Regions from separate parts of the Ornithinibacillus liuyingii genome, predicted to be linked through region 1. Evidence: a T-box and tRNA genes for the amino acid it is inferred to sense, from the RefSeq annotation. Region 1 holds a T-box; the other holds one or more tRNA genes.
The links. The T-box of region 1 lies ahead of ACSKT4_RS08600 (valine--tRNA ligase). A T-box ahead of a tRNA ligase gene usually reads a tRNA of that ligase, here a tRNA-Val.

Region 1 (5,232 bases):
AAACACAAACCTTTGACGAATTCTTTAATAAAAACCAAGAGCCAGAAATAGAGGTGGAAGAGGAATTGCATGAACCATCATCCTCGGAGGAAGAGACTTATAGTCTGGATGATTCTGATGAAAGTAGGACTGAAAAAGCAGATTTGACCTATCTAGCCGATATGTTCCGAGGTGGGGAAGAACAATACGCAAAAGTAAGGCTGTGCATTGTTCAGGAAAAAGATACATTAGAATCCCTGGCTGAACGATATGAAACAACAACGCTTCATATCCGTAACCAAAATCGATTAGAGGATGATGATATTACAGAAGGTCAATTACTTTATATTCCTGTGAAAAATAAATGAACAACGTATACCCCTTGGTCAAAAATCAAGGGGTATATTAATGGGATACTTTATAGGTGGTGAAGCTCTTGGAGAATGTTCGGCGAATTCTAGAATCGTATCATGTCTTTCCTGTTGATATAGAAAAAGTAACCGAACGTCTATATCATATTCAAGGTAATAAACAGAAATATGCATTAAAGAGAAGTAATCTACAAGAAGAAAGAGTTCCATTATGGTTAGACATCTACCATATGGCACATGCCCAGAATATACAACATATCGTACCAGTATATGTAAACCAAAAAGGAGAACTATTTACGAAGGATGGAGAGGATATCTATTATTTAACCCCCTGGATCGAAACAAGTAATCGACATCCTTCTATTGGAAAAGTATATCAACATCTTGGATATATTCATGCAAAAACGAGGAAAACACTGCAGTTAAACGAGAAAGAATTGGAAAATGCACGGGAAAATTTTCTCGTCTATAAAAAACAAATAATGGAGCTAAGAAAGAAGCTACTAGTTCATGTAGAAAATTTTGAATCGAAACATTTTATGTCACCGGTCGAACTATTAGTTTGTACACAGTACCGTGACCTTGTGCAAGTCTTTTTTATCGTAGAGAAGCGACTGAATCAATACTTAGAATCTCTTGAAGAATTAGCAGAGTGGCAAGTATGTCTCTGTCATGGAAATGTGAAAGATTCCCATGTTCTTCATGGGAATCAGATTTATTTCATTAACTGGGAGAAGGCAACTTATAACCACCCCATTATAGATTTGACTTTATTATGGAAGCATAAAACCTTTTACCATGATACAGAGGTAGGGCCTTTGTTGGAACAATTTAAGCTATATACAGATGAAAACCAGTTGGAAAATCGCGAACTAACACTATTAGCGCTTTATTTACTTGATCCTTCAGAATATATAAGCGCCATCGATACGTATGTGGAAGATAAATCTTCTAACAGCACGATGGAATTAGTAGTAAAGCTACAGCGATATCATCGTCAATTAATGTTTGGGATACGTTTTTCTTTATTTGTGGAGGAGGAATTTGAAATGGTACCACTGGATGAAAGTAGCAGTGAGGATTAAATCCACTTCAAATAAAAAGCAATATAAATTCCTGCTAACAATAAAGTTAGTAAGACATCAAAAGTTGTTGGGAGAAAAATAGTTCGGATTAATTGGAAAATAAGTATCGGTAGTGTAATCTGTTCTGCAATAATTAAGCACTTTCTAGCCCATGGTGGTAATCGGTAACGATAATATCTTGCCATATGTCATCACCTCCATAAAGAATGCACCAAATACTTCTTTTTTTAATACTATATGTATAAACCAAGCTACTTCGTGCCATTATCTAAATAATAGTTGATTTTAGGATTAAAATTGGCTAAAATAAGAAAATAATCATATACGAAAGCATATGAGAGGGAAGAGTACAGAATAGTTACCTCAAAGAGAGGAAAACAGTGGTGAGAGTTTTCTAGGTAAACGTTTTGGAAGGTCGCCCTTGATGCAGCAACTCTGAATTAGTAGTAGGAGCTTGCCGGTTCATAACCGATATCAAACAATGAGTGTACAGGGATACATTACCTGTAAACAAAGGTGGTACCACGGAAATTCAACCCTTTTCGTCCTTTATTTAGGATGAAAGGGGTTTTTTTATTTCGGGTAAATCTTTGATTTCATTTTGATAAAGGCCTAATCATTATTGTTTTTTTAAGTGGCTAAGGAAATCACATTACCCTTAACTTTAAAGGAGGCTGATATTAATGCAAGAAAACAACACAACTCTACCACCGAAATACGACCCACAAGCAGTAGAGCAAGACCGCTATAAGTTCTGGCTAGATGGGAAATACTTTGAAGCAACCGGAGATCCAGAAAAAGAACCATTTTCTATCGTAATTCCACCGCCTAACGTAACGGGTCGCCTACACCTTGGTCATGCATGGGATACAACAATGCAAGATACCATTTCCCGTATGAAACGGATGCAAGGCTATGATGTACTATGGTTACCAGGTATGGACCATGCAGGGATTGCGACACAGGCGAAAGTAGAAGCACGACTGAAAGAAGAAGGCACAAACCGTTATGAACTTGGTCGAGAAAAATTCCTACAAAAAGCTTGGGATTGGAAGGAAGAATACGCGTCCTTTATAAGATCTCAGTGGGAAAAATTAGGTCTAGGGTTAGATTATTCAAGAGAACGCTTTACACTCGATGAAGGCTTATCAGAAGCTGTTAAGGAAGTGTTTGTAAAGCTATATGAAAAAGGACTAATTTATCGTGGTAAATACATCATTAACTGGGATCCAGTAACGAAAACGGCTCTATCAGACATTGAAGTTATTTATAAAGAAGTAAACGGCAATTTCTATCATATGAAATATCCAATTAAAGATAGTGATGAAACAATTGAAATTGCGACGACAAGACCAGAAACGATGCTTGGTGATACTGCGGTTGCCGTAAACCCGAAGGATGAACGCTATCAACACCTAATTGGTAAAACAGTTGTTCTTCCGATTGTTGGACGTGAAATCCAGATTATTGCTGATGAATATGTTGATATGGAATTTGGGTCTGGTGCAGTTAAAATTACTCCAGCTCATGATCCTAATGATTTTGAAATAGGAAATCGTCATAATCTTGAGCGTGTACTCGTAATGAATGAAGATGGCACCATGAATGAAAACGCAGGCAAATATGAAGGCATGGACCGTTTTGAATGCCGTAAGCAAATTGTAAAAGACCTACAGGATATGAGCGTCCTTTTCAAAATTGAAGAACATGTTCATCAAGTCGGACATTCAGAACGTAGTGGGGCAGTTGTTGAACCGTATTTATCTACACAATGGTTTGTAAAAATGCAGCCACTTGCTGATTCTGTATTAGAAATGCAAAATACCGAGGAACGAATTAACTTTGTTCCAGAACGCTTTGAACGAACATATTTAAACTGGATGGAAAATATTCGTGACTGGTGTATTAGTCGTCAATTATGGTGGGGACATCGTATTCCAGCATGGTATCATAAAGAAACAGGGGAATTATACGTTGGAAAAGAAGCGCCTAGTGATATAGAGAACTGGGAGCAAGATGAGGATGTATTAGACACATGGTTCTCCAGCGCATTATGGCCGTTCTCTACAATGGGTTGGCCAAATGAAGAGGCTGAGGATTTTAAACGTTATTTCCCTACAGATGTTTTAATTACTGGTTATGATATTATCTTTTTCTGGGTAGCTCGTATGGCATTTCAATCGAAAGAGTTCACTGGAAAACGACCATTTAAAGATGTATTACTCCATGGATTAATCCGTGATTCAGAAGGTAGAAAGTTCAGTAAGTCACTTGGGAATGGTGTAGATCCAATGGATGTCATCGAGAAATATGGTGCAGATTCACTACGTTATTTCTTATTAACAGGGACTTCACCAGGCCAGGATATGCGTTTCTATTGGGAAAAAGTAGAATCAACCTGGAATTTTGCCAATAAAATCTGGAATGCATCACGTTTCTCTCTAATGAATTTAGAAGGTTTTACGTATGAAGATATTGATTTAACTGGTGAGCTATCTTTAGCAGATAAATGGATTCTAACAAGATTAAATGAAACCATCGAACAAGTAACACGTAACACTGATAAGTATGAGTTTGGTGAAGCAGGAAGACATCTTCATAACTTTATTTGGGATGAATTGTGTGATTGGTATATTGAGATGGCTAAGCTTCCATTATATGGGGAAGATGACCAGGCGAAGAAGACGACACAGTCTGTATTAGCCTATGTGCTAGATCAGACTATGCGTCTACTACACCCATTCATGCCATTCATTACCGAAGAAATATGGCAGAAGCTACCACATCAAGGGGAATCAATTACGATTGCTGAATGGCCTAAGGTTCAGGAAGACTTCCATGATGAAAAGGCATCGGAAGAAATGAAGCGTCTTGTGTCGATTATTAAGGCTGTACGTAATATCCGTGCCGAAGTCGATACACCAATGTCGAAGCAAATTAGCCTGTTAATTCAAGCGAAGGATGAGGCAATCGTCAAAGAACTTGAACATAATCGTGGCTATCTAGAACGATTCTGTAACCCTAGCGAGCTTGTTATTGCATCTAAAGTCGATGCTCCTGAAAAAGCAATGACAGCAGTTATTACTGGCGCTGAAATCTTCTTACCATTAGAAGGGCTAATTGATTTCGATAAAGAGATTGCCCGATTAGAGAAAGAACTAGAAAAGTGGAATAAAGAAGTGGAACGAGTTCAGAAGAAGCTTTCCAATCAAGGCTTTGTCGCTAAGGCACCAGCTGCGGTAGTGGAAGAAGAGAAGAAAAAGGAACAGGATTATTTAGAGAAACAAGCAGCAGTACAAGCACGATTAGCTGAACTAAAATCATAATAAACATCAAGCAGGGTTCTTAGAAAAATCTAAGAACCCTGTTTTAATTGTTGTTTTATATAAATAATATATTTTTCTAGTATATTCATGTTACTAACCGTACTAAGGGTCCTTGAGCCGACAACATCTTCTATTTCATTAAATAGTAGCTCTCCACTCCGACCTATTAAGAAATCAATTCCGACCATACCGAAATCAAAATGATCGATAATTTTCATGATAAGCGCTTTTTCTACTTCGTTTAATTGGTATAAGCTTGCCGAACCACCTAATGTAAAGTTAGCTCGAAAATCTGTATTGCTTTCCCTTAAAACAGCCCCTACAATTTCCTTATCGACAACAAAGACTCTTAGATCCTTTCCAAGTTGTACATCAGTTGATTGGATCACGTAATCGATAGGTTTACACATGGTTAAAAATACGTCCCACTCTTCTTTTTCTTGGATAAAATACACTTGTCTGCCACCTCTA
Region 2 (5,232 bases), on a different contig from region 1:
TTATAAACACCATAGATGGCTATGAATACAAGTAATCCAACCATACAAAGATTAAAATAGTACCAAAATCCATCTCCGAGAAAATTTAGCGGTGTACTGGTTGAAGGTGTTCTAGCTAAGAAAAGAAAATTGGCGTCAAAAATTGGATTGATAAAGAATCCGATAATTGCTGCATAACATAAAAGGTAAAGATAAGACTCTATTGTCTTTTTAAAGGTGATTTTTAACGTAGATGTTAGGACTAAAAATATACAAGCCCAAGATAATATGAGATGGTGTATAAAAAACTGCCAAAATCGAAAATGAGGAAAACCATGGTGTAATTCTGGTGTTACTACCGCAAGGAAGGAAGGTACAATGCCGATGAATAGGATAACTTGAATGATTTTCTTATTTTTGGTTAGTAGTGCAAGCATAGTAACGATTCCCGCTATGCTACATAGTTGAAAGGGAAGGAATTCACGCGGATTCCAACTGCCGTTTAATACCCCCCATGTTTGATAACTAAGTTCAGAGGAAACTAAGATGATCAATAACCCTATCCTAAAAAAATTGGATGTCCTTTTATTGGTAATCCATTTGTTGGAGCAAAATAGTAATAATACAGCTCCAAAAATAAATAAGAATACCATGAATAGGTGGTGGATACCCCATAAATGAAAAGATGATACTGCCTTACTAGTAAACCACTCTCCCATTCAAATCCCCCCTGTATATCCTTATCTAAATAGAAAACAACGCTTACTAAAGCATTTTTAGTAAGCGTCTATGATTGATTATTGATTAGTGAAATTAGCCACCAATTATGTGGTAACCTGAATCGACATGTAGTACCTCTCCGGTTACACCACGAGAAAGATCACTGATAAAGAATAGGGTAGCGTCTCCAACTTGATCCTGGTCAACATTACGGCGTAAAGGTGCTTTTTCTTCCACCATGCCTAGTTTCTCGTTAAACCCAGAAACCCCTTTTGCTGCTAAAGTCCGAATAGGTCCAGCAGATACTGCGTTTACGCGAATACCATGTTTTCCAACATCTTCGGCTAGGTATCTAACACTTGCTTCTAGAGAGGCTTTGGCAACTCCCATTACATTATAGTTAGGAATTACTTTTTCAGAACCTAAATATGTTTGCGTAACGATACTGCCACCTTCAGTCATTAGTTCTTTTGCTGCTTTTGTGACAGCAACTAAGGAAAATGCACTAATATCCTGTGCTAATAAAAATCCTTCTCTTGATGTATCGCTGAAATCACCTTTTAGTTCATCGCGGTTTGCAAATGCGACGGCATGGACAAGGCCGTGTATAACCCCAACCTTTTCTTTTATCTCATTAAAAGCGTTGCTTATACTTGCATCGTCCGCAACATCACAAGTAACGATGAGTTTAGCCTCGATATCATTTTGTTCTAATAACTTAGTTAGTTTTTTATACGATCTTTCTTGCCTGTTTGTAAATATAAGGTTTGCTCCAGCATTATGGAGTGATTTTGTAATACCCCATGCAATACTTCTTTCGTTGGCAACACCCATAACAACAATGTTTTTATCCTTTAATAGTTCAGTCATTTGGAACCTCCATTGTGATTAACTATTAGTACCTAACTATAATTTATCATTTTTTAAATGAAAAACCAATTTATTTCTTAATTTATTAATTTTATTAGGGGGATAATCCCTTGTGTATCAAGGGTTTTACGGGGCAGAAAATTTTTTTATAAAAAAATATCATTTTTCTCTTTACAAAGTGTGGAAATCTGTATATAATAAAATTCGTTGACTGCTAAGACAAGTTAAATAAATGAACTGGCCCGTTGGTCAAGCGGTTAAGACACCGCCCTTTCACGGCGGTAACACGGGTTCGAATCCCGTACGGGTCACCATGTGGAGGATTAGCTCAGCTGGGAGAGCACCTGCCTTACAAGCAGGGGGTCGCAGGTTCGAGCCCTGCATCCTCCACCATTTAAACCTAGATAGTTCTTCACCATGCCGGCCTAGCTCAATTGGTAGAGCAACGAGCAATACTTCTACCGAATCAGCTACGAGTAACCCCGAAGCATACACATCCATGAATATGCTGGGAGATACAGGGGTCATCAGGCAAACGTGACAAAATGAATAGGTGAGTTAATACCATGCCGGCCTAGCTCAATTGGTAGAGCAACTGACTTGTAATCAGTAGGTTGGGGGTTCAAGTCCTCTGGCCGGCACCATTTTTTTGTATAAAAACATATTAATATGTTAACTATATGGAGGGGTAGCGAAGTGGCTAAACGCGGCGGACTGTAAATCCGCTCCTTCGGGTTCGGCAGTTCGAATCTGCCCCCCTCCACCATTTAGATTATTGGGCTATAGCCAAGCGGTAAGGCAACGGGTTTTGGTCCCGTGATTCCCAGGTTCGAATCCTGGTAGCCCAGCTTTTTTTATTTTCTGGGACTTTTTTATTTATGGAACACAAAGAAGCCGCCGATTATATAAAAAGGCTCAAACTAACTTAGAACCAATTGATAATGTGGGCCATTAGCTCAGTCGGTAGAGCAACGAGCAATACTCCCACCGAATAAGCAACGAGTAACCCCGAAGCATACACATCTTGAATAAGCTAGAAGATGCAGGGGTCGACTTTAAAAAGGCTCAAACTAACTTAGAACCACTTGATAATGTGAGCCATTAGCTCAGTCGGTAGAGCATCTGACTTTTAATCAGAGGGTCGAAGGTTCGAATCCTTCATGGCTCATCATATAAATACGTGAAATCATGCAAGGTTGCGATTCTTTCGTAACCTTTTTTTTATTTGCATTTTATACTGTTTTTTAACATAATAGATAGAGTAATTCTTTATCTAAAATAAAGAATGAAACAAGTTCTTACTAAATAAATAGATACTATTAAAGGATGGTTGGTATGAGATCTTCTAGGATTCCTGGATTTTATAAAAGAACAGTTGAAGAACGAAGAGAGCTGTTGCAGGAGGCACTTGAGCTATCTGAAGATGACTTAAGCGTCTTAACATCACAGGAGGCATTACCAATCGATACTGCAGATAAAATGATTGAGAATGTTATAGGGACATTCCCACTTCCGTTAGGTTTAGGATTGAACTTCTTAATTAACGGGAAAGACTATATAATACCAATGGTTGTTGAGGAACCATCAATTGTCGCTTCTGCAAGTCACATTGCTAAAATTGTAAGAGATGCAGGTGGTTTTAAAACAGAAGCTTCAGATAGAGTCATGATTGGACAAATCCAAGTAGTTGGTTGTCCAGATTTCGATGCTGCAAAGAATGTATTGTTAGAAGCTAAAAATGAATTAATGGAGGCAGCTAATGCTGCTTATCCTAGCATTGTAGCTAGAGGTGGGGGAGCAAGGGATTTAGATGTACGTATTCTAAATGATTCGCCTGATTCCAGCTACGGAACAATGCTTGTATTACATTTATATATTGATACATGTGACGCAATGGGCGCGAATATTATTAACACTATGGTTGAATCGTTGGCTCCGACAGTCGAAGAGCTTACGGCAGGTAAAGTATACTTACGTATTTTATCTAATCTTGCTGATCGCTGTATCGCAAAAGCAACATGTGTTATCCCCCCTAAATTATTAGCTACAGGCGAATACTCTGGTGAAGAAGTGCGTGATGGTGTAGTGCATGCATTTGAATTCGCAGACTCTGACCCATATCGGGCAGTAACACATAATAAAGGGATTATGAATGGTATTGATCCAGTTGTCATTGCAACTGGTAATGATTGGCGTGCGGTTGAAGCGGGAGCTCATGCCTATGCATCACGTTTTGGAAGTTATCGTTCCATGACGAAATGGTCAGTTGATCAGGAGGGTAATTTGGTAGGAGAATTAGAATTACCAATGTCTATTGGCACAGTAGGTGGAGCGATTCGTGTACATCCGATTTCACAATTAGCGCATAAAATGTTAAATATAGAATCTGCTTCCGAGCTTGCACAAATTATTGTTGCAGTAGGTTTAGCACAAAATCTCGGTGCTTTAAAAGCTCTAGTAACAGATGGAATTCAAAAAGGTCATATGGCCCTGCATTCTCGATCTGTTGCGATAGCTGCTGGCGCTACTGGGGAGATGATTGATATTATAGCTGAACAATTAGTTAAGTTAAAGGAAATCCGTGTAGGTAAAGCTAAAGAATTGGTGGAACAATATTCAAAATGAGTACAGAAAAACTAACAATCACAAATAAACTAATAACAACAGAAAAAAGTGGAATTGGAATTGCGAATAGCAAACTAATCTTAATTGGTGAGCATGCAGTTGTACACGGACAACCAGCAATCGCAATACCATTTCCGTTAGTAGGAGTAGAATCTGTAATTGAATTTCATAAAGGGCCAATTAAGTTCGACAGTACCTTTTATAATGGGCCGATGGATTCTGCGCCACTTACATTAGAAGGAATTGTAAACAGCATTCATGAAACCTTAAAATATTTAGGACTTCCTAAAAAGGATCTAGTCATTAAAATAAAATCCTCTATACCACCTGGAAAAGGATTAGGATCTAGCGCATCGGTCGCAATCGCTATTATTCGATCGTTATTTTCTTATGCAAATGTGACGTATACAGAAAGAGAATTATTACATTTTGCTAATATTGCAGAGAAGTTTGCTCATGGTTCTCCGAGTGGGATTGATACATTAACGATAACCTCGGAATCTCCGGTATGGTTCGAAAAGGAAAATCCAGTAAGCTATATAAGTCCTGGAGAGGATTTTCATTTTATTGTAGCGGATTCAGGTCGTATTGGTGACACACGCTCAGCCGTGGAATCGGTTGCTCATCTTTTAAAGAAAGCTCCTAAGAAGATTCAGGCCAAAATTGAACGAATCGGGGAATTAACTCATTTAGCTAAACACGCATTAGAAAAGGCCGGTAAGAATTTATTAGGCCAAATGTTAAATGAGGCGCAAAAGGAATTAGTTGCGCTAGGCGTTAGTGATGAGGGACTAGATCGATTAATTAACTTTGCTCGTAAAGAAGGAGCGCTAGGTGCAAAATTAACTGGTGCTGGCAATGGTGGCTGTGTGATTGCGCTTGCCAAGAATGAGTTACATTCAAGGCAACTAGCAGATAAGCTAAAAGAATTTGGTGCGCAAGCTGTTTGGCCATTTGTCTTAAGAAAGCAAGATTAATAAGAAATGGCTTTGAAAAGGGGAACAGTCATGAAAGCAACTGCAAAAGCGCATACCAATA

Region 2: it encodes a tRNA-Val, which carries the amino acid that the T-box ahead of ACSKT4_RS08600 (valine--tRNA ligase) is inferred to sense. The anticodon was not compared.

What each region holds. Positions count from the first base shown of each region.
Region 1 covers NZ_JBPWOS010000005.1:181,868-187,099, forward strand. Annotated here, with positions in the region: gene spoVID (stage VI sporulation protein D) at 1-347, shown strand, start outside; gene ACSKT4_RS08590 (phosphotransferase) at 416-1,435, shown strand; gene ACSKT4_RS08595 (hypothetical protein) at 1,432-1,620, opposite strand; T-box leader at 1,760-1,988, shown strand; gene ACSKT4_RS08600 (valine--tRNA ligase) at 2,119-4,761, shown strand; gene ACSKT4_RS08605 (ATP-grasp domain-containing protein) at 4,791-5,232, opposite strand, start outside.
Region 2 covers NZ_JBPWOS010000010.1:181,885-187,116, reverse strand. Annotated here, with positions in the region: gene ACSKT4_RS14810 (YwaF family protein) at 1-698, opposite strand, end outside; gene fabI (enoyl-ACP reductase FabI) at 793-1,569, opposite strand; tRNA gene ACSKT4_RS14800 (tRNA-Glu) at 1,809-1,883, shown strand; tRNA gene ACSKT4_RS14795 (tRNA-Val) at 1,887-1,962, shown strand; tRNA gene ACSKT4_RS14790 (tRNA-Thr) at 2,138-2,213, shown strand; tRNA gene ACSKT4_RS14785 (tRNA-Tyr) at 2,252-2,335, shown strand; tRNA gene ACSKT4_RS14780 (tRNA-Gln) at 2,346-2,417, shown strand; tRNA gene ACSKT4_RS14775 (tRNA-Lys) at 2,665-2,737, shown strand; gene ACSKT4_RS14770 (hydroxymethylglutaryl-CoA reductase, degradative) at 2,905-4,194, shown strand; gene mvk (mevalonate kinase) at 4,191-5,171, shown strand; gene mvaD (diphosphomevalonate decarboxylase) at 5,202-5,232, shown strand, end outside.